4 regions of the Paenibacillus glucanolyticus genome follow, and region 1 is predicted to be linked to each of the others. Evidence: riboswitches for the same ligand, from Rfam matches in the RefSeq annotation. Region 1 holds a riboswitch; each other region holds the start of a gene.
The links. A riboswitch is a leader RNA that binds a small molecule or an ion and turns the genes downstream of it on or off. The one in region 1 is predicted to bind cyclic di-AMP.
Positions count from the first base shown of each region.

Region 1 (4,409 bases):
ACTATCGTAATGGAGAGGTTTCTTTGCATGCCGGAAAGCCAGAATCGCTCCGACACGGCCATTGCCTGCGTGATATGTATGTCTTCCTGCATGCCGTCATGATTTTTGCATATGAGTTAAGGTAGAGGGTGCATTTGGTTTACCTTACAAAGGGGGCGCATGCATGGACGGAACCGAGTTTTACCGTAAAGTGATCCTGACGGTGTCCGGCAATAAACTCGTGAAGTGGCTGTCGATCAAATACGGAAGGAAATTGGCAGGCCGATTCATTGCCGGCAATACGCTGGATGAGGCCTTGGATGAAATCGAGAGGCTCAATGCGAAGGGCATTCTCGTCACGCTGGATCATCTGGGGGAGGGCATTACGACGCAGGACGAAGCGGCCGAATACCGCGAGGAATATTTGAAGCTTGTGGAGGGAATCGCACAGCGGGGAGTGCAGTCAAATGTGTCATTGAAACCGACGCAGATGGGCATGGCACTGGACCTTGAGAAGGCTTACGAGAATATCAAGTCGGTGGTGAAAAAGGCGAAAGAGTTTCGCAATTTCGTGCGTCTGGATATGGAGGATTCGCCATATACCCAGGCGACAATCGATATGACGCTGCGGCTCCATAAGGAGGGGCTGCCCAATGTGGGCACCGTGATGCAGGCCTACTTGTTCCGCACGGAGGAAGACGTGCGAAGCCTGATGGAGGCGGGGGTCAATCTGCGCCTGGTAAAGGGGGCATATAAAGAGCCCGGAACCATTGCCTTTCAGCAGAAACGCGAAGTGATCGATAACTATAAAAAATTGATCAAAATGCATTTCGATCAGGGAGCGTACACTGCGATTGCCACGCACGATGACAATATCATCGACTGGGTCAAGGTGTTTGCCGAGCAGAGCCGCATAGAGAAAGAGGATTTCGAATTTCAGATGCTGTACGGGCTGCGAATGAACGATCAGGCTGCGCTTGCAGAGGATGGCTATCGCATCCGTTGTTATATGCCCTACGGGACGATGTGGTACCCGTACTTCACCCGGCGGCTGGCGGAGAAGCCGGCTAACCTCATGATGGTGCTGAAAAATATGTTCAAGTGAGGGGTGTGAACACCGCCCTTACCTTAAAAGAAATAATAAGCTTGCGAGCAATCCATCAGGAAGGACCGCTCCAGCGGGAGGCTGCCTAACCGTTCGCGAGTTACATGCTGGTGCAGGTCCGCCTCCAGATCGGCTAACGCCGATACGGCGAGCAGCATCCGAGTGGATCCCCATTGCTGCTGCTTCTGAGCATAGCGTATGGCCTCAGTCACGGGCATGCCCCGCAGCCTTGCAAATACAGATGCCCAGCGGACCAGATCTGCGAATTCTCTCGTGCTCGGCAGGGCATATTCCGCATAACCGGCTGCTTCTCCGCAGCTGATTTTGAACAAGCCGCAGTTCCAGCTTCGATCACTCCAGGGGATAAAGCGTTCAGCCGAGCCCCAGTCGAAACGGAACATCTCCATATAGCGGATGGGCTCTTCACATATTGTTGGCGCTGTTTGGATGGCTGTTGCCTGTGCTTCGAATTCGATGAGTTTCGTCATGATCTACGCTCCCTTATAAGATGTTATATGCAAGACAAAAAGGCCTGGTGAGCAGAGAAACCCCGCTCTCCAGGCCTTTTTCCGGTTAGCAGCCGATGAAGCGGCCGCTTTAGCTTGGCTGGATCGTGTTCTCTCTCAATACGCCTACGAGGTTAGCTGTCGGATTCGGGCTTGAGAGCGCCCTACCACAATGCCTGGTCAGGCATCGCGGATTCACCCCATTCACCAACAGAAGTCCTATCGGTGATATTGGTTCCCCCGTCTCCCGATCTGTCGGGAGCTCAGCGTATAACGTGTGTTGCGAATAGATGGATGAATCATACGCCGGAGGCAGCCAAAAGTAAATGACCGTATTTGACGCATACATTCCGAAAATCGATGAAATCCGTAAAAGAAAACGTGTACATTTGGTATTGTCATCTATTATCATGGCAAAATCTCAGTATCTCGATGGATTGCGATAAATTCGAGAAAACAAGAGAAATACATAGTATGGAGCAGTATTCGAGAGATAATGAAGACATACTGGTTAGATCTTGTTCCACATTCAGCCACACGTGTTTCTGAGCTCATTTACATCCCGCACGGCCGGACGTATGATACGAACTATGAATTGACGGATGATTCCAAGAGCAGGGCACAGCGGCAGCCGGTCGATAAGATTCATAAGGATACAAGGCAGTGTGAGAGCTGCGGTTCTCCTTTATGAATGAGAACCTCGGCGAAGGCACCATGGGTCTTCCAGAGGCTCAGGGTCAAGCGACTCTCACGGCTTGACTCTGACGGCTGTACAGTTCTGCCAGGCTTGGAATATAAGTCAATAGCTAATTGAATAACATGCTACTCGTTTTCAATTTTCGCTGAGTCCTTGAATGGAAAAGGAACGGGGGAACCAGTCGGGAGATGAACTTGATCTCTCAGGGGTGAATCCCATAGACAAGATAACGGTCTATGGGTAGGGCGACTCTCACGCCCGAATCCGTCAGCTAACCTCGTAAGCGTATCGAGAGAGGCAACGATTGTCGTGGACTTTAGCCACGGTGTATTTCACCGTGGATGAATAAGAAGCCTGCGGGAAGAGTTCTTCTCCTCCCGCAGGCTTCTTTTTGTTGCCTTCTCTTTCTGAAACTTAGGAGGAGAAACACATGGAGAAACCGCAGGATTTCATCTTGGTATCCGCCCCGAATAAGGCCGGGGAGGAATTTATCCGCCAGTTGATGTACAAACATATTTCGTTTGCAGCTATAGCCAACAATCGGGCCGAGCAGGAGAGGATGATGGAACTGGGCTGCAAAGACATTATTCTGATTGATACCAGAGACGAGTCAACCTGGATCATTCCCGAGTTTCCCGTCAGCAAGGTGTTTCTGTTCGAAAGCAGCTTGAATCTGTGCTGCCGCTATTTGCGGATTTGCCGGACATGGACAACAAAGTCGATTTACGTCATTACCCACTCCAGCAATCCGCGGTTGATATATAAGGGACTGGGCGCCGATGTGGTGCTTCATACGAACCATCATCAGGTATCTTTCCTGATTTCGTCCATTGTCAGCTAGTTGCAGATTTAATGCCAAATACGGTTCGTGGAGGATTGGATTATGCAGGATTTTTATATGGTGCTCATATTAGGAGGGACCTACGGACTGTTCATGCTGTTTATGTCCTGGTGTGGACGCGTGGTTTCAGAACCGGAGGCTGATCAGCTGTGATCATATTATTGGTATGTACGCTCTTTATTTTTCTGTATTTGATTTATGCGCTGGTTCACCCTGAAAAATTCTAGGGGAACCGCTGAAGGAGGAAGGCACTCGTCATGGGCATTATACAAATTGCCATCGTTATTCTGGTTCTGCTGCTGCTGGTTAAGCCGCTCGGAACCTATCTATATCAGGTATTTCGCAATGAAGATAACCGAACCGATAAATGGTTCTCCTGGGCAGAGAAGCCGATATTTGCACTGATTGGCTTGAAAGACCGCAAGGGGATGACCTGGAAAGGGTATGCTCTCAGCTTTGTCATTACGAATATCATACTGGTAGCTTCAGGCTACCTGATTCTGCGGCTGCAAAAGGTACTGCCGTTCAACCCGAACGGAATCGATAATATGGAATCAACCTTGTCATTCAATACGATCATCAGCTTTATGACCAATACGAATCTGCAGCATTACAGCGGAGAGTCGGGGCTATCCTATTTTGCGCAGATGGCTGTCATTACGATGATGATGTTTACATCGGCGGCGACCGGGCTGTGCGTGGCCATCGCTTTTATCCGGGCAGTGACCAGTAAGGGGACAACCGTCGGCAACTTCTTCGAGGACTTTGTGAAGGCTCATATCCGGGTATTCATTCCGGCGGCCTTCATCATTGCAATGGTGCTGGTCGCCCTGCAGGTGCCTCAGACCCTGAAGCCTGCGCTCAGCGTGACCACGATGGAAGGAAGCGAGCAGCAAATTGCGGTAGGTCCGGTGGCTGCTCTTGAATCGATCAAGCATCTGGGTACCAACGGCGGCGGATATATGGGGGTCAATTCGTCCCATCCGTTTGAGAATCCGTCCCCTCTGACCAATGTGATTGAGATCCTGTGCATGTGGAGTCTCGGGGCTGCGCTTCCGTATACATTTGGTTTGTTTGCCAAGAGCCGCAAGCAGGGCTGGATTATATTCTCTGTGATGATGACCTTGTTCATCGGCTTCTTGTCTCTGAACTATGCCGCTGAATCAAACGGCAATCCGGCACTGAACCGACTGGGGATTGATGCATCCCAAGGCAGCATGGAAGGTAAGGAAGTCCGGTTCGGGATCGCCCAGTCCTCGCTGTTTACTACAGTGACGACGG
Region 1 covers NZ_CP147845.1:6,190,563-6,194,971, reverse strand. Annotated here, with positions in the region: gene WDY75_RS28565 (proline dehydrogenase family protein) at 164-1,084, shown strand; gene WDY75_RS28560 (hypothetical protein) at 1,108-1,572, opposite strand; cyclic di-AMP (ydaO/yuaA leader) riboswitch at 1,698-1,869, opposite strand; cyclic di-AMP (ydaO/yuaA leader) riboswitch at 2,421-2,589, shown strand; gene WDY75_RS28555 (hypothetical protein) at 2,718-3,128, shown strand; gene WDY75_RS30830 (potassium-transporting ATPase subunit F) at 3,278-3,355, shown strand; gene kdpA (potassium-transporting ATPase subunit KdpA) at 3,386-4,409, shown strand, end outside.

Region 2 (4,409 bases), 380 kb from region 1:
ATGGAGTATCCGACGCTGGTAACTGCCTTCGGTGCCAGAAATGATTCACCGGGGTATGAGCTGGAACGAACCGTCATCCATGAGATCGCCCATCAATATTTTTACGGGATTATTGCGAATAACGAGTTTGAGGAAGCCTGGCTGGACGAGGCCTTTGCGACCTATGCTGAAGAGAGAGTGATGGAGAAGGAATACGGCATTACCTCCAACACCGCAGCTCAAGGAGCGTCGATTACCTCACCTGCACCGCTGAAAATGGATTCCTGGAAATACAGCTCCCACGAAAACTATGCACTGAACGTTTACACGAGAGGCAAACTTGTACTGCAAGGCATAGAACGGCAGGTCGGTCCACGGATGATGGAGAAGATTCTGAACACCTATGCCCAGAAATACCGTTTCAAGCACCCCACCACGTCCGACTTCCAGAAGGTCGTTGAACAAGTAAGCAAAACCTCCTGGCAGTCTTATTTTGACCAGTATGTATATGGAAACCAAATGGCGGACGTCGCAATCGATCTGATCAAAACCAAAAATAAAGGGACGCAGGACAATCCAGAGTATGAATCTACGGTCAAGATTACAAGCAAAGACGGAGATGTTACCGATGTCCCGATCATATTTGCGTTCGAGGACGGCAAGACCGTGGAGCGAACCTGGAGTGGCAAGGACGGTAAAGTCACTTACACTCTGGACTACACCTCGCCGCTATCCTGGGCGATGGTTGACCCGAAATACTCCATGGTTCTTGAGAACAAACACATCAATAATTATATGAAGGCAGGAATGGATCCGAAAGTGGTGACACGCTGGAATCTCAGCATTACCAAACTCGTGGAGACGCTGTTCGGTAGCCTGTCATGGTGAGGGGTGAGCACATGAAAACTTATGCAGGCCAAGGGTGGACCAGTGTTAAAGACCAATTATACGTCTCTATTCTGCTCTTCTTATACCGTTTGCTGTGGGGATATTGCCTGTACCGACTTGTAAAATCAGCCGTCGTTCCCCTTCTGATGCGGTATCCAGACTCTGCACCTAACGAACTGAGCCGGCTATTGTTCTTCTACGAGGGAGAGATGAGCCTGACGTTAAGCAATACGGTCCATACCTACGGATGGCTTCTGGCTGGATTGCTGCTCATCCGGATGGTGCTCACCCCGCTCATACGGGCAGGCATCTTCTATAACCTCCACCAGGAAGCCCAAGGTGAACGCGGCTTGTTCTTCTTCACGGGAATGCAGAAGCTGTGGAAACCCGTGACGATATTCTATCTGATCGAGTTGATCCTCACCTTTGCTCCCGGCTACTGGATTGTGCCCAAAATTCTCCCGATCCTGCTCAACGGCATCCAGGAGCCCGCTCTGCTGCTCCACGCGCTGCCCTATGCGGCAGGCTGGTTCCTGTACGCCTATCTGATTCGGATATCCCTGCTCTATATGCAGTTTGGCCGTATCGGTGATTCCGGTATGATCAGCTCTATTCTAACTCTCTTCAACAATCTGGGCACGGCAGTCCTCCTGTCCATAACCGTGGGCGGTGCCGCCGTTGTTATACTTCTGCTCCTTAGCTCTGCCTCACTCATCTGGGCAGGACTAATCGGTTTAATTATTCAGCAAGCCTCCTATTTTCTAAATGGACTTTTCCAAATTTGGGTAATTTCCTCCCAGTATCATCTGTGGAAATCATCATCCTCACAGCACTCCTAGAAGTTACATTTCGTTACAATAGTATGATCGACAGGCTCGCGAATAAACTGTAACCGGAAGCGACATGGATCTTAATCCCTGCCATTTTTACAGAAAATAGGATTTCATTTATCCTCCATATCACAAATTTCAGAGCGCGAAATTACAAAAAAACCCGTTCCAGCATGACTGGGACAGGTTTTTTTGTTTAAATATACACTTTCCTCGTTTGCCAAAATGTTAATACTCTGCTAAAATAACGAATATGTTAGTAACAACTTTGTCATCTTTACTGTAACTTTTGCTGGAACTATGTTATTTCGTTAATCATGTTGGAACGTCAGACGTCAATGAATGGGTTCATCAACATTTTAAGGAGCCGAATTCCCATATCGATTGGGAAGCGGGGGATCCGTTTTGGGTGAATTGATCTCGCAAGAGAGGGATCATAGGGGACCTTCAACCGAACCCTTAAGCTAACCTCGCAGGCATTGGAAGGAGCATTTCGTTTTGAAAAAGAAGTTAACGGCCGTTTCTCTCGGCCTAGCCCTCGCGCTCACATTAGGGACCGGAAGCGCTTTCGCCGATTCCAAATTAAATACCGCAATCAAACCAGCCATTGGTGTATCTTATAAAACAGGTGGAACCACAACAAATGGTTTTGACTGCTCCGGCTTCACCACCTATGTTTACAAGAAGCTTGGTCTCAGCCTGCCACGAACATCTACCGCTCAATACAAGGTAGGTACGGCAGTATCCAAGAGCAATTTGAAAGCTGGCGATCTCGTGTTCTTTAACACATCCGGTAAAGGTGTATCTCATGTGGGTATTTATGTTGGGGGTGGAAAGTTCGCTCATTCCTCATCTTCTCGCGGTGTCATTGTCAGTCCGCTAAGCCAAAGCTATTACGCACAGCGCTATGTGGGCGCTAAGCGAGTGATGAGTCAAAGCACGTACAAATCTGTAGCTGTAAACTACAACTAATTGGAACTTTATTGATTTATCCTTATAAGAGAGCCCTGGAGTTTTGAGATTGTGCCGATCTCACCCAGCGGCTTTTTTCTTTTGTTCACTGTGTATACCTCTATAACGTTTGGGACAACGAAAAAGTTCCCGCTTTTCAAAAAAAATATAAATTTTATTAATCCAGAAACAACTTCATCAGCATTATTGGCAGCCCTTCATAAAGATCCTTACCTTTTATATACCCTTCCCGGCCTTCATTAAACGCAATATTGGAAAATAATTGATTATACCTGACACTTCGACAGCTGATGCTATTGAATAATAGCGAAAGTCATCAAGAAATAATTGCCAAGCTTGTTTGCTGTCTGATAGAATGGGTACAGTAACAACTTTGTCATTAATGTAAGTGCTTTAATACATAGATTACGATTGCCGAATTCCCATGGATATGGGAAGCGGGGGAACCATTTACGGGTGAATTGATCTTGCTGTCAAGGGATCATAGGGGACCTTCAACCGAACCCTCAAGCTAACCTCGCAGGCAGCGGAAGGAGCTCTTCATGCTGAAGAAGACGTTATCAGCGGCAGCCCTGAGTATTACGTTACTGTTCACTTCAGGCATTGGCAGCGTGTTTGCCGATAGTGCGCTGGACCAGGAAATTGATAAGGTATTGGGTACAAGATATAGTTATGGAGGTACAACCACGAGCGGATTTGACTGCTCCGGTTTTACCATGTATGTGTATGCCAAACTCGGCCTGAAGCTCCCGCATCAATCCGGCTCTCAATTCGATATGGGGACAAGCATAACCCGCAAAGATCTGCGGGCTGGCGATTTGGTGTTCTTCAACACAACGGGGAGCGGTATATCCCATGTTGGCATTTATGTAGGCGATGGCAAGTTTGCCCATGCCTCGTCGAATCGAGGTGTCGTCATCAACCGACTTGCTGAGGATTACTATGATCAGCGTTACGTCGGTGCCAAACGCATCATGAGTGATGATAAGTATGAACAATCGGCCGATACATCATCCTAGATGATAGAGGCTGACGATCCAGTGCACAGACCTACTGCCCGTTAAAGGAGAGCCCGCCTCTCTTTGACGGGCTTTTTCATGCAGCTCGCTCCCTTATATAAAGGGTACATGGATAATATACGAATGGAGGAAACTACCAATGGATGTTACCCCTATTTCATTTCGCGCCGTCATCATGCGTGAGGAACACGCTGAAGAAATATGCACCTGGTCCTATCCCCCTCCTTACGATATCTATGGCTTCCTTCCTTGGGAGCAGATGAAAGGGCTCGAGGTGGAATTTGGCGATCCGATCATACGCCAGCAGCAATATATCTCGATTCTGGATGACCAGGATTCTCTGTGGGGGTTTGCCCAGCTGTTTCCCATACACGAAGTGACACGGATCGGGCTTGGCATGCGGCCTGATTGGTGCGGGCGTGGAATGGGTAAACGATTTATGCAGACCATAACGCAGGAGGCCAGGCGCAGGAGGCCTACGGATGAGATTGATCTGGAAGTAATGACCTGGAATGAGCGTGCGATCCGTGCTTATGAAGGGGCGGGATTTCGCATCACCGATACGTATGAGCGGCTTACTCCGCAGGGAAAAGGCATTTTCCACTGTATGGTGTATGAGCCTCCAGCAAATGAGGAATAGTAAGCTTGTCTATATGAAAAAGCACAAATTTGTGTATTTTTTATGAAGCCTCTTTGGATCGTTGCTTTTTTTGTCACAACT
Region 2 covers NZ_CP147845.1:6,569,004-6,573,412, forward strand. Annotated here, with positions in the region: gene WDY75_RS30195 (M1 family metallopeptidase) at 1-867, shown strand, start outside; gene WDY75_RS30200 (hypothetical protein) at 879-1,706, shown strand; cyclic di-AMP (ydaO/yuaA leader) riboswitch at 2,053-2,191, shown strand; gene WDY75_RS30205 (C40 family peptidase) at 2,196-2,669, shown strand; cyclic di-AMP (ydaO/yuaA leader) riboswitch at 3,072-3,210, shown strand; gene WDY75_RS30210 (C40 family peptidase) at 3,215-3,688, shown strand; gene WDY75_RS30215 (GNAT family N-acetyltransferase) at 3,828-4,328, shown strand.
Region 2: linked by a shared signal. The riboswitch ahead of WDY75_RS30205 (C40 family peptidase) and the one ahead of WDY75_RS28555 (hypothetical protein) in region 1 are both predicted to bind cyclic di-AMP.

Region 3 (4,409 bases), 1.3 Mb from region 1:
GCCTGCCCTTCTCTTGCATATGCCAGAGAAGCTCACCATCAACCTCGATGGTGCCTTCGGTCGGTTCCTCCAGTGTCATTAACATCCGCCCCATCGTCGTTTTGCCCGAGCCGCTCGGACCAATAACAGCCACCTTTTCTCCAGGCTGCATCTCCAGATCGATGCCTTTAAGCACCTGGAGATCACCAAACGACTTCGTCACGCCCTTGTATCTCACCATCGGCTTCACTTCCGCTGCCGGGTTTGGATCAGGCTGCGGCACCTCGGCTCCGGCAAACGCATCAATTACTACTGCGTTCAATAGACTCCCTCCTTATTTTCCACGCTGCAGATTCATTCGTTTCTCCAGCCTTTGCACCAGCAAAGACGCGATATAACTGATAATTAGAAACAGAATGCCAACCAGCGTATACGGCTCGAATGCACGAAACGACTGGGAAACGATATTCTTGGCTGTCAGCATCATCTCAACAAGCGTAATGGCACACAGAATCGGTGTTTCCTTAAACATGACAATCAAATAATTGCCCAGCACCGGAATAATAGGCGGCACCGCTTGCGGCAGAATAATGCTCCGCCAGGTTTGGGCTTTCGTGTAATTCAGAGCAGTTGCAGCTTCCCACTGCCCCTTGGGGACCCCTTCGATGCCAGAACGATACACTTCGGACAGATACGTGCTGTAATGCAGCCCAAGACCGATCACCCCGGCATAGAAGGCCGGAATGGAGATTCCGGTAAGGAGCGGCAGACTGTAGTACAGGAAGAAGACCTGAACCAGCAGCGGTGTATTGCGGATAAATTCGATAATACCTTTGGTCATGAGCGACACAGGCTTCCACTGGCTTCGAGCAGCAAAGGCAAACAGCAGCCCGATTATCAAGGCCACCACAAAAGCGCAGAGCGTCACCCATACCGTCATTTTTAATGCACTCAGCAATTCCGGCAGGATATCAAACACATAATTCCAATCCCACATCCGCTATAGCCTCCCCGCCGTCCATTTACGCTCCAGCAACCGAACTGCCATCGAGACAAGCGTAGCTATGACAAAATACATAAGAAGCAGCAGCACCAGAATCTCGGTTGTCCAGGAAATATAGTTGTTGCGCAGCACCATGGCCTGATACGTCAGATCCGCCATCGTGATGAAATAGACAAGTGACGTAGATTTGATGAGTTCCACCAGCTGATTTCCGAATGGCGGGAGCATTCGCAGTGAAGCTTGAGGCAATATAACATTCCACATCCTTTGCCATGGCTTCATATTAAGCGCCACCGAAGCTTCCCACTGTCCTTTTGGAACAGCCAGCACCGTGCTTCGGACAATCTCGGAGCCATATGCGCCAAAGTTGAATCCAATCGCAAGGATGGCTGCCAGCATTTTGGGAAGCTCAATGCCGATAAACGGAAGAGCAAAATACAACCAGAACAGCTGCACCAGCAAGGAGGTTCCCCGAAAGATTTCCACATACACGGCTGTAACCGTGCGGACGATCCACAGCTTCGACAGTCTGGATAAACCGGCTGCGAAGGACATGGCAATGGCCAGAACAGCTGAAAAGAAGGCGACCAAAACCGTAATCTCCGCTCCTTTCAGCAGAGTAGGAAGAAAATCGATCCATGAATTCGGCATACTATTCACCGCAAAGCGCAGCGGCTGTCATCTCGCCCGGCAGCTCTTCTTCGGTAAATCCAAACTTCTGCAAGATCTCCAGCAGCTCACCTGACTCCTTCATTTTTTCAAGCTCCGCATTATAAGCCTCCTGGAATTCGGTATCCGCTTGACGGAATGCCGTGGCCCCATAGCCCCGAACGCTTTCACCGTCGATGACCGGCTGTTCGAAATCCGCGACGCGTTCGATGTTGTCATCGCTGGCCGAATCCAGCATCGCCTGCAGGGACGGTCCCGTCATGGTAATCGCCTGCACCCGGTCTGCCTGGAGGGCACTGATGGCCGAGGCCTGATCGGGAACCTGTATGATCCGGTCCGAAGGGATGCCTGACTTCTCCATATAGCCGATTTCAACCGCGCCAGTCATGACGGCCACCTTCGCCTGATCATCCTTGGCAATATCTTCGTAACTTCCGAGTCCACTTGGATTCCCTTGCTTCACGGCAAGAGCTTCCCCTATGCTGTACTCCGGATTAGCAAACAAAACGGCGGAGCAGCGGTCCGGATTGATGAACATGCCTGCAGTGATCAGGTCAAACCGTTCCGCCTGAAGCCCGGCAACCAGGGAGCCGAACTCCGTAAGCTCACCTCTCATCTCCTTAATGCCAAGTCGCTCCAGAATGACACGGGCAATCTCAACGGCTTCGCCTGTAAGCTCCCCGCTGGCCTCTTTGTAGGCATAAGGCTTTTCATTGGCAAAACCTACGGTAATATACCCCTGCTCTTTGGCCCGTTCCAGCGTGCTCCCCTTATCGCCGCAGGCCGCGACCGATACCACCATAACCAATGACAACAACAGCACAACAACTTTCTTCAACACCTTCCACAACCTTTCGAAATGATTTTGTTGTTCCTAAAAACGGCATGAGGAAATTATCCATGTTAACACATGTGTTAACTCGGATATGTGACATTCAGACACACTTGCACAGTCCGGGGGCTCAGGGGAGAGGTTGCATCCATTTCCCTGTGCCTTGTAAACCCAAACCGTCTGACTGATTCAATTGGCTAAACATTAGCAGGCATTGCCCTCCTCTTTTGCAGAATACAAAAAGACCACCAAACAGGGGATCTAGACATAGCTCCGCCAGCAGGGGGTCAAAAAATAGAGAAAAGGCCCCTATAGAGAATAAAGGGCCTTTGTTATGAACATCCATTATGTATACAAGACCCATCCACTGCTGACGAGGTTAGCTGACGGACTCGGGTAAGATGGTACCCTACACTCGTGAATTCAAGTGACTCGCCCCTGATGAAACTGGTTCCCCCGCTCTCCGGAAATGTATGCCGGAAACTAAGCGTGTGTTCATGATAAAGGGAAGCTCAGTAAAAGTCAAACCCCTGGAGCTGCATTTTCTGGAAATTCGGAGGTGAAATCAGCGCTCTTCCAAGGCATATTAGTAGCCATAATCTCCACAAATTCAGGGCTGTCCCCTGCCTGTCGCCTCCTTGTTCGGAGGTGTGTTTTTCGCTATACAGCAGGCATTGCGCCCATCAGATAACAGATAATTCATGCGGTAGATCATTCATGACATGAATCATGAACGATGCAGAGGAGACAAGCCCTCAACTTCGAAACAGAATTTTTTTTCAACACGATCCATTATAAGCTTTGTTAGCCCCCAATTTCGCTATTCCAATATCATCACGATCGCTTTTTTTCGCTATTCGTTTATAGACTGATTCCTCAGAGGCTATCGTACATTCTTAAAATAATAGGTATATATCTATCATTTATAAGCTGTTAACCCATGCGGCTAAGAGAGCATCTGCGTAGTATAAAGCAAATCTAAAGGAGGTGCTTGATTTGGATTGTTCTTCTAGAAAGAGAAAATTGTGTGCTCTTAAAAAGATAGAGAAAAAAGTACTGCACGCCAAGAAAAAAAGATGTCCTGATAACGGCAATAGTGGTAAAGGTGGACACAAACCGATTCGTCGCCACTGTGTCAGAGGCCCCCGCGGACCGGTTGGACCGCAGGGACCTCTTGGACCAGTCGGACCTGTGGGGCCGGTTGGAGCTCTTGGACCCGTTGGACCTGTCGGGCCAGCTGGGCCAATTGGGCCTGCTGGACCTGCTGGATCGTCAACAGGCATTCCGGGTCCAACAGGACCTGCAGGACCCGTTGGACCTGTCGGACCTGTCGGACCTGTCGGACCTGCCGGTGCTGCTGGAGCGATCGGACCCGTTGGTCCTGCTGGAGCCGTCGGCCCTACTGGGCCAACAGGGGCTACTGGGTTGCCAGGTGGAGGAGCGATCATTCCTTTCGCATCCGGCATACCTCTTGCGCTTACAACCATTGTTGGAGGTTTGGTCGGAACGGTTGGTCTCGTAGGCTTCGGTATTTCGGGTCCAACCGTTACGCTCGCTGGCGGAACGATCGACCTTACGGGTGCGGGAGGTACTGCGCTTGACTTTGCTTTCAATACGCCACGCGCAGGCACCATCACGGCAATTTCCGCAACCTTCAGCAACACCTTGGCACTCGACCTGCTTGGAACTACTGTTACGGTCACAGCCCAGCTGTACAGCGCTCCGGCTACAAGCAATATCTTCACGCCAATCCCCGGTGCCCTTGTCACATTGGCTCCCCCATATACCGGCGCAGTCACATTGGGTACGGTCAGCAACGGCTTCTTGGATGGCCTGGCTATTCCGGTTGCAGCAAATACCCGCTTGTTGATGGTATTCTCCACAACAGCAACAGGTCTGACTCTGATCACTGCAACTGCCGGTTAC
Region 3 covers NZ_CP147845.1:863,470-867,878, reverse strand. Annotated here, with positions in the region: gene ehuA (ectoine/hydroxyectoine ABC transporter ATP-binding protein EhuA) at 1-301, opposite strand, end outside; gene ehuD (ectoine/hydroxyectoine ABC transporter permease subunit EhuD) at 314-976, opposite strand; gene ehuC (ectoine/hydroxyectoine ABC transporter permease subunit EhuC) at 980-1,633, opposite strand; gene ehuB (ectoine/hydroxyectoine ABC transporter substrate-binding protein EhuB) at 1,635-2,489, opposite strand; cyclic di-AMP (ydaO/yuaA leader) riboswitch at 2,839-2,983, opposite strand; gene WDY75_RS04020 (exosporium glycoprotein BclB-related protein) at 3,480-4,409, shown strand, end outside.
Region 3: linked by a shared signal. The riboswitch ahead of ehuB (ectoine/hydroxyectoine ABC transporter substrate-binding protein EhuB) and the one ahead of WDY75_RS28555 (hypothetical protein) in region 1 are both predicted to bind cyclic di-AMP.

Region 4 (4,409 bases), 1.6 Mb from region 1:
GTATATCAAATATGCAACAATTCCCGGCAGCACCATGTAGAACACCCCGATCAGCAAGTTGGCGGTATCCTTGAGCATAACGAGGCTGAGGCCCATCAGAATGCTGTTGAAGATGACGTGGGAGAACATGGCCGCGAGATACCCGTATTTCAAGAAGATGTAACTGAACAGCAAGCCGATGATGACCAGCTCGATAGGCCTCGAGATCACAGGGTATATCGGATAAAGCGTATGCCCCAGCGCCCAGATGAGCGAGGTGATCAAACTTGCCACAAAGGTATTGCGAACGATTTTCTTCACCATTTTAATACCAAACAGCCGGTATACGGCTTCCTCCGATATGCCTGCAAACCAGGCCATCAAAGGGAACAGCCATGGATACAGCATATTGTAAGGCGATTGCGTGGCATCGGTTGTGGACCATGTATTCAAGGTAAGACCAAGAACAATAAAGATCAGAGATTGAACTCCGAGCAGAATGAACGCCCACATATACCCCAGCTTCATGCTATCCAGCACATAACGTCCATACCCGGCTTCCTTGGCCCGCGGCCATGGGTTAAGGCCGTCTTCTTTTTGCCACAGCCCGTTGCCCCCGACCAGGGAAAAGTAGAGCAGCGCGGAGAAGATGAGTGAATAGACCGCATAGAATATCATCATGCCGAGAATGCCGGTAGAAGACATGCCCTCGGATTTGAACACGGGTACCAGATTGTACGTATTCAGCATTTGAATAACGAATAGCAGCGCCGATAGGAACAAGCCGCGTTTAAACGAGGTGTAAGCTCTGGTCTTCACACTGTACACAATGGCAAGTATGCCAAGAATCAGGGTAAACAAACCGTAACCCGCCAGCGTCAGCAGTGTTGCATCTTGAGTCTGCTTGTTAACATAAGCGGAATGCGCAGCCGGAATCGAGAAGGATGGCTCATAGGAGCGTAATTTCCCGTGCTCGAAGGTGAAGCGCAGCTCCAGCACGGAATCGCCGATCTTGGTTTCCGGATCCACGTATTTCAGCCGGGGTTCTCCTTCCCGCGTAACCAGCTTCAGATGCGAAATATCGTAGCCTGCACGCTTGAGCCAAGGCTCGGCAAGCTGCTGCTTATCGGCCAAAGTCATGCCGTCCTCTACGACAAGGAGCATTTGTTTCTGCACTTTACCCTTGTTCAGTTCAATCCGGTCATAACTGGAGCGGGCAAAATCATACGAGAACCCAACGATGCCGGAATTCTGCATATGCACGTCCACATTGAGGGCATCGCCTCCCGGCTCGCTGAAGCGAACGCGGTATACGTCATAGGGATATTTGGCCTCAAAGGTTTTGTTGTACTCCGAGAGTTTCTTTTCCCTCGCTAAATATCCGTAAAGCTCCGATTTGGATTGATATGTAATCAATGTCTCCTCAGCTTCCGCAGCGGAGAACTGCAAGTGCTCCTGTGCGAACCTGGAAGCGGCTTGCTGGGCTTGTGCTTTGGATATAATATCCGGAGTGGCCATCTCGGTAGAATCCGTATTGGCTGATGGAAATACCTGAAATAACAGGAACAAAATCAGGCCAACTGCGGCAGGCGCGATGAGCTGCTTCAAGTTGGGCTTCAGCCTCAAAGGCTCTCTTGCACGATTCATGAATTTCCTCCTCTGGAAAGTTGATACTCCACTGGGTATTAGAGCTGCCTGATGAAGAACGCATAGAGCCAATATAACATAGATATGAAAGGGATAAGCAGCTTATCCCAATTTGGTAATAATGAAATAAAACGATGAAAATGAATGAAAGGTTTCGAAAATGTTAGAGAACCATACGCTTGTATTCTTGAATATGCCCAATTCGAGCTCTTTTAAAGACTTTTTGGGTGAAAAACGGCGTTGGGTTACGTACCGGATTGGGTTATAATCACATCATGCTTCAAGGAACCGAATATTCCAGCCGAATTTCGTACTGAAAATGGGGGAACCATGTAATTGGGGTGAATTTCATTATTCTATAGAATAATGAATAGGGCGACCTGTGGAAATGCCCGAATCCGTCAGCTAACCTCGTAGGCTGCAGCACAGGAACCAGACCGTAAGGGGCACTGCGTTTTCCAGTGTCTTTTTTCTTTGACTTTTTTTAAGAAGGTGACGGATTGAACTCCAAATTAAAATGGCTCAGGTTGTCCCCGCCGCAGATTCTGGTGCTTGGTTTTGCGGCCATTATCTTCATCGGGGCTGCATTGTTAATGCTGCCGATTTCCAGTAGAACCGGCGAGCCGCTTGGATTTATTGATGCATTGTTCACTTCGACATCAGCAACGTGCGTAACGGGTCTGGTTGTGGTGGATACAGGGACAACATTCAGTTCTTTCGGTCAGATCGTGATCATGCTGCTGATTCAGATTGGCGGGCTCGGCTTCATGACGATGGCTACTTTGTTTGCCCTGGTCCTCAAACGGCGAATTTCCCTCAAGGATCGTCTTGTCCTGCAGGAGGCGATGAATCAATCCTCGATGGAAGGCATCGTAAGGCTGATTCGCAGAGTATTGTTATACTCACTCGTGATTGAGGCTTGTGGCGCTGTACTGCTGTCTATCCGGTGGGTGTTTGATATGCCGATCGGAAAAGCGATATATTACGGTGTTTTTCATGCGGTGACCATGTTCAACAATGCCGGTTTCGATTTGTTTGGCGATTTTCGAAGCTTGACCGGGTATGTATACGATCCGGTGGTAAACGTAGTCGTGATGTTTTTGATTGTTTCAGGCGGTATTGGCTTCATTGTATTGTCTGATCTGATTGACTTTCGGAAACAGCGGAGACTGTCATTGCATTCCAAGGTGGTGCTCTCTATGACAGGAGCGCTGCTGCTGCTCGGATTTATCGTTATTCTCATATTTGAATTCACCAATCCGCGAACGCTCGGCTCCCTCAATTGGGGCGGGAAGTTCTTAGGAGCGTTGTTCCAATCTGTAACGCCGCGCACAGCGGGTGCGAATACTATAGATATTACGGGCCTAAGGCAGGCCACACAGTTTTTCATCGTGATTCTCATGTTTATCGGCGCATCTCCCGGATCAACCGGGGGTGGTATCAAAACAACGACGTTTACCATAATGGTTGGTGCGGTCATCGCCATGATGCGGGGACGCGACGACATCGTCATGTTCCGTTATCGGCTTGCACAGGAGCGGGTACTGAAGGCGTTAACCATCGCACTTCTCGCCTTGCTGCTCGTTCTTGCGGTCTCCATGATTCTGTCCACGACAGAGGAAGGGGAGTTCCTGGAAATCCTGTTCGAAACAACGTCCGCGTTCGGTACGGTGGGGCTCTCGATGGGCTTAACGCCTGATCTGACCGTGTTCGGCAAAATATTGATTAGTATTACGATGTTTGCAGGACGATTGGGTCCGCTGACACTTGCTTATGCACTAGGGCCGAAAAAGGGTAAAGAATTATATCGTCATCCGGAAGGCAAAATGATTATTGGATAAGGAGTATAGGAGAGACATGAAACCAAAGCAATTTGCAATTATCGGTTTAGGACGATTTGGCTCCAGCCTGGCGCTTGAACTGATGGAACAGGGATATGAGGTGCTCGGCATCGACCGGAACGAAGAGGTTGTCGAGGATATGAGCGAGCTGCTAACACATACGGTGGTCGCGGATGCTACAGATGAAGAGGTGCTTAAATCACTCGGGATCCGCAACTTCGATTGTGGGATTGTTGCAATCGGGAATGATATCCAGATGAGTATTTTATCCGCCATCTTGTTGAAAGAGCTTGGTGTTACCACGGTAGTGGCCAAGGCCATTTCGGTCCTGCATGGCCGGGCTCTGGAGAAGCTGGGCGTGGACCGGGTCATCTTTCCGGAGCGGGATATGGGCATTCGGGTAGCTCACCAGCTCGTTACGCCGAACCTGCTTGACTATATCGAATTATCCAAGGACTATTTGATTGTGGAGATGACGGTTACGGACTGCATGGACGGAAAAACACTGAGCGAGCTGAATACGAGGGTTCGTTATGGCGTAAGCGTGGTAGCCCTGAATAAGCAAACCGGCATTATTGTGGCTCCGACCGCCATGGACGTGGTGAACTCGGGCGATATTATGGTCGTTATCGGATCCAATGATAACGTAGACCGCTTTGAATCTGAAGTCGTGAACATGCTTGAGAAATAAATATAGAAGAAAAACCTGACGGCTATGAACGCTGTCAGGTTTTTTTTGATTTTTCCTCTTCCAGTCTCCGGAACAGAATCTCTGTCTCATCAATCCACCTGCTGGCCGCTTTGCTGAGCTCCGAGGCCTGGCCGTAAATCAGCGACGTCGTTCGACGGGTTTCGATGAGTGCGGGAATATGAATGTCGACCAGTCCGTTATCGGATAATAACTGCGGACGGAGATACGACTTGGGCAGAAGCGCTGCCGCC
Region 4 covers NZ_CP147845.1:1,114,447-1,118,855, forward strand. Annotated here, with positions in the region: gene WDY75_RS05320 (CPBP family intramembrane glutamic endopeptidase) at 1-1,626, opposite strand, end outside; cyclic di-AMP (ydaO/yuaA leader) riboswitch at 1,916-2,061, shown strand; gene WDY75_RS05325 (TrkH family potassium uptake protein) at 2,127-3,467, shown strand; gene WDY75_RS05330 (potassium channel family protein) at 3,484-4,158, shown strand; gene WDY75_RS05335 (LysR family transcriptional regulator) at 4,193-4,409, opposite strand, start outside.
Region 4: linked by a shared signal. The riboswitch ahead of WDY75_RS05325 (TrkH family potassium uptake protein) and the one ahead of WDY75_RS28555 (hypothetical protein) in region 1 are both predicted to bind cyclic di-AMP.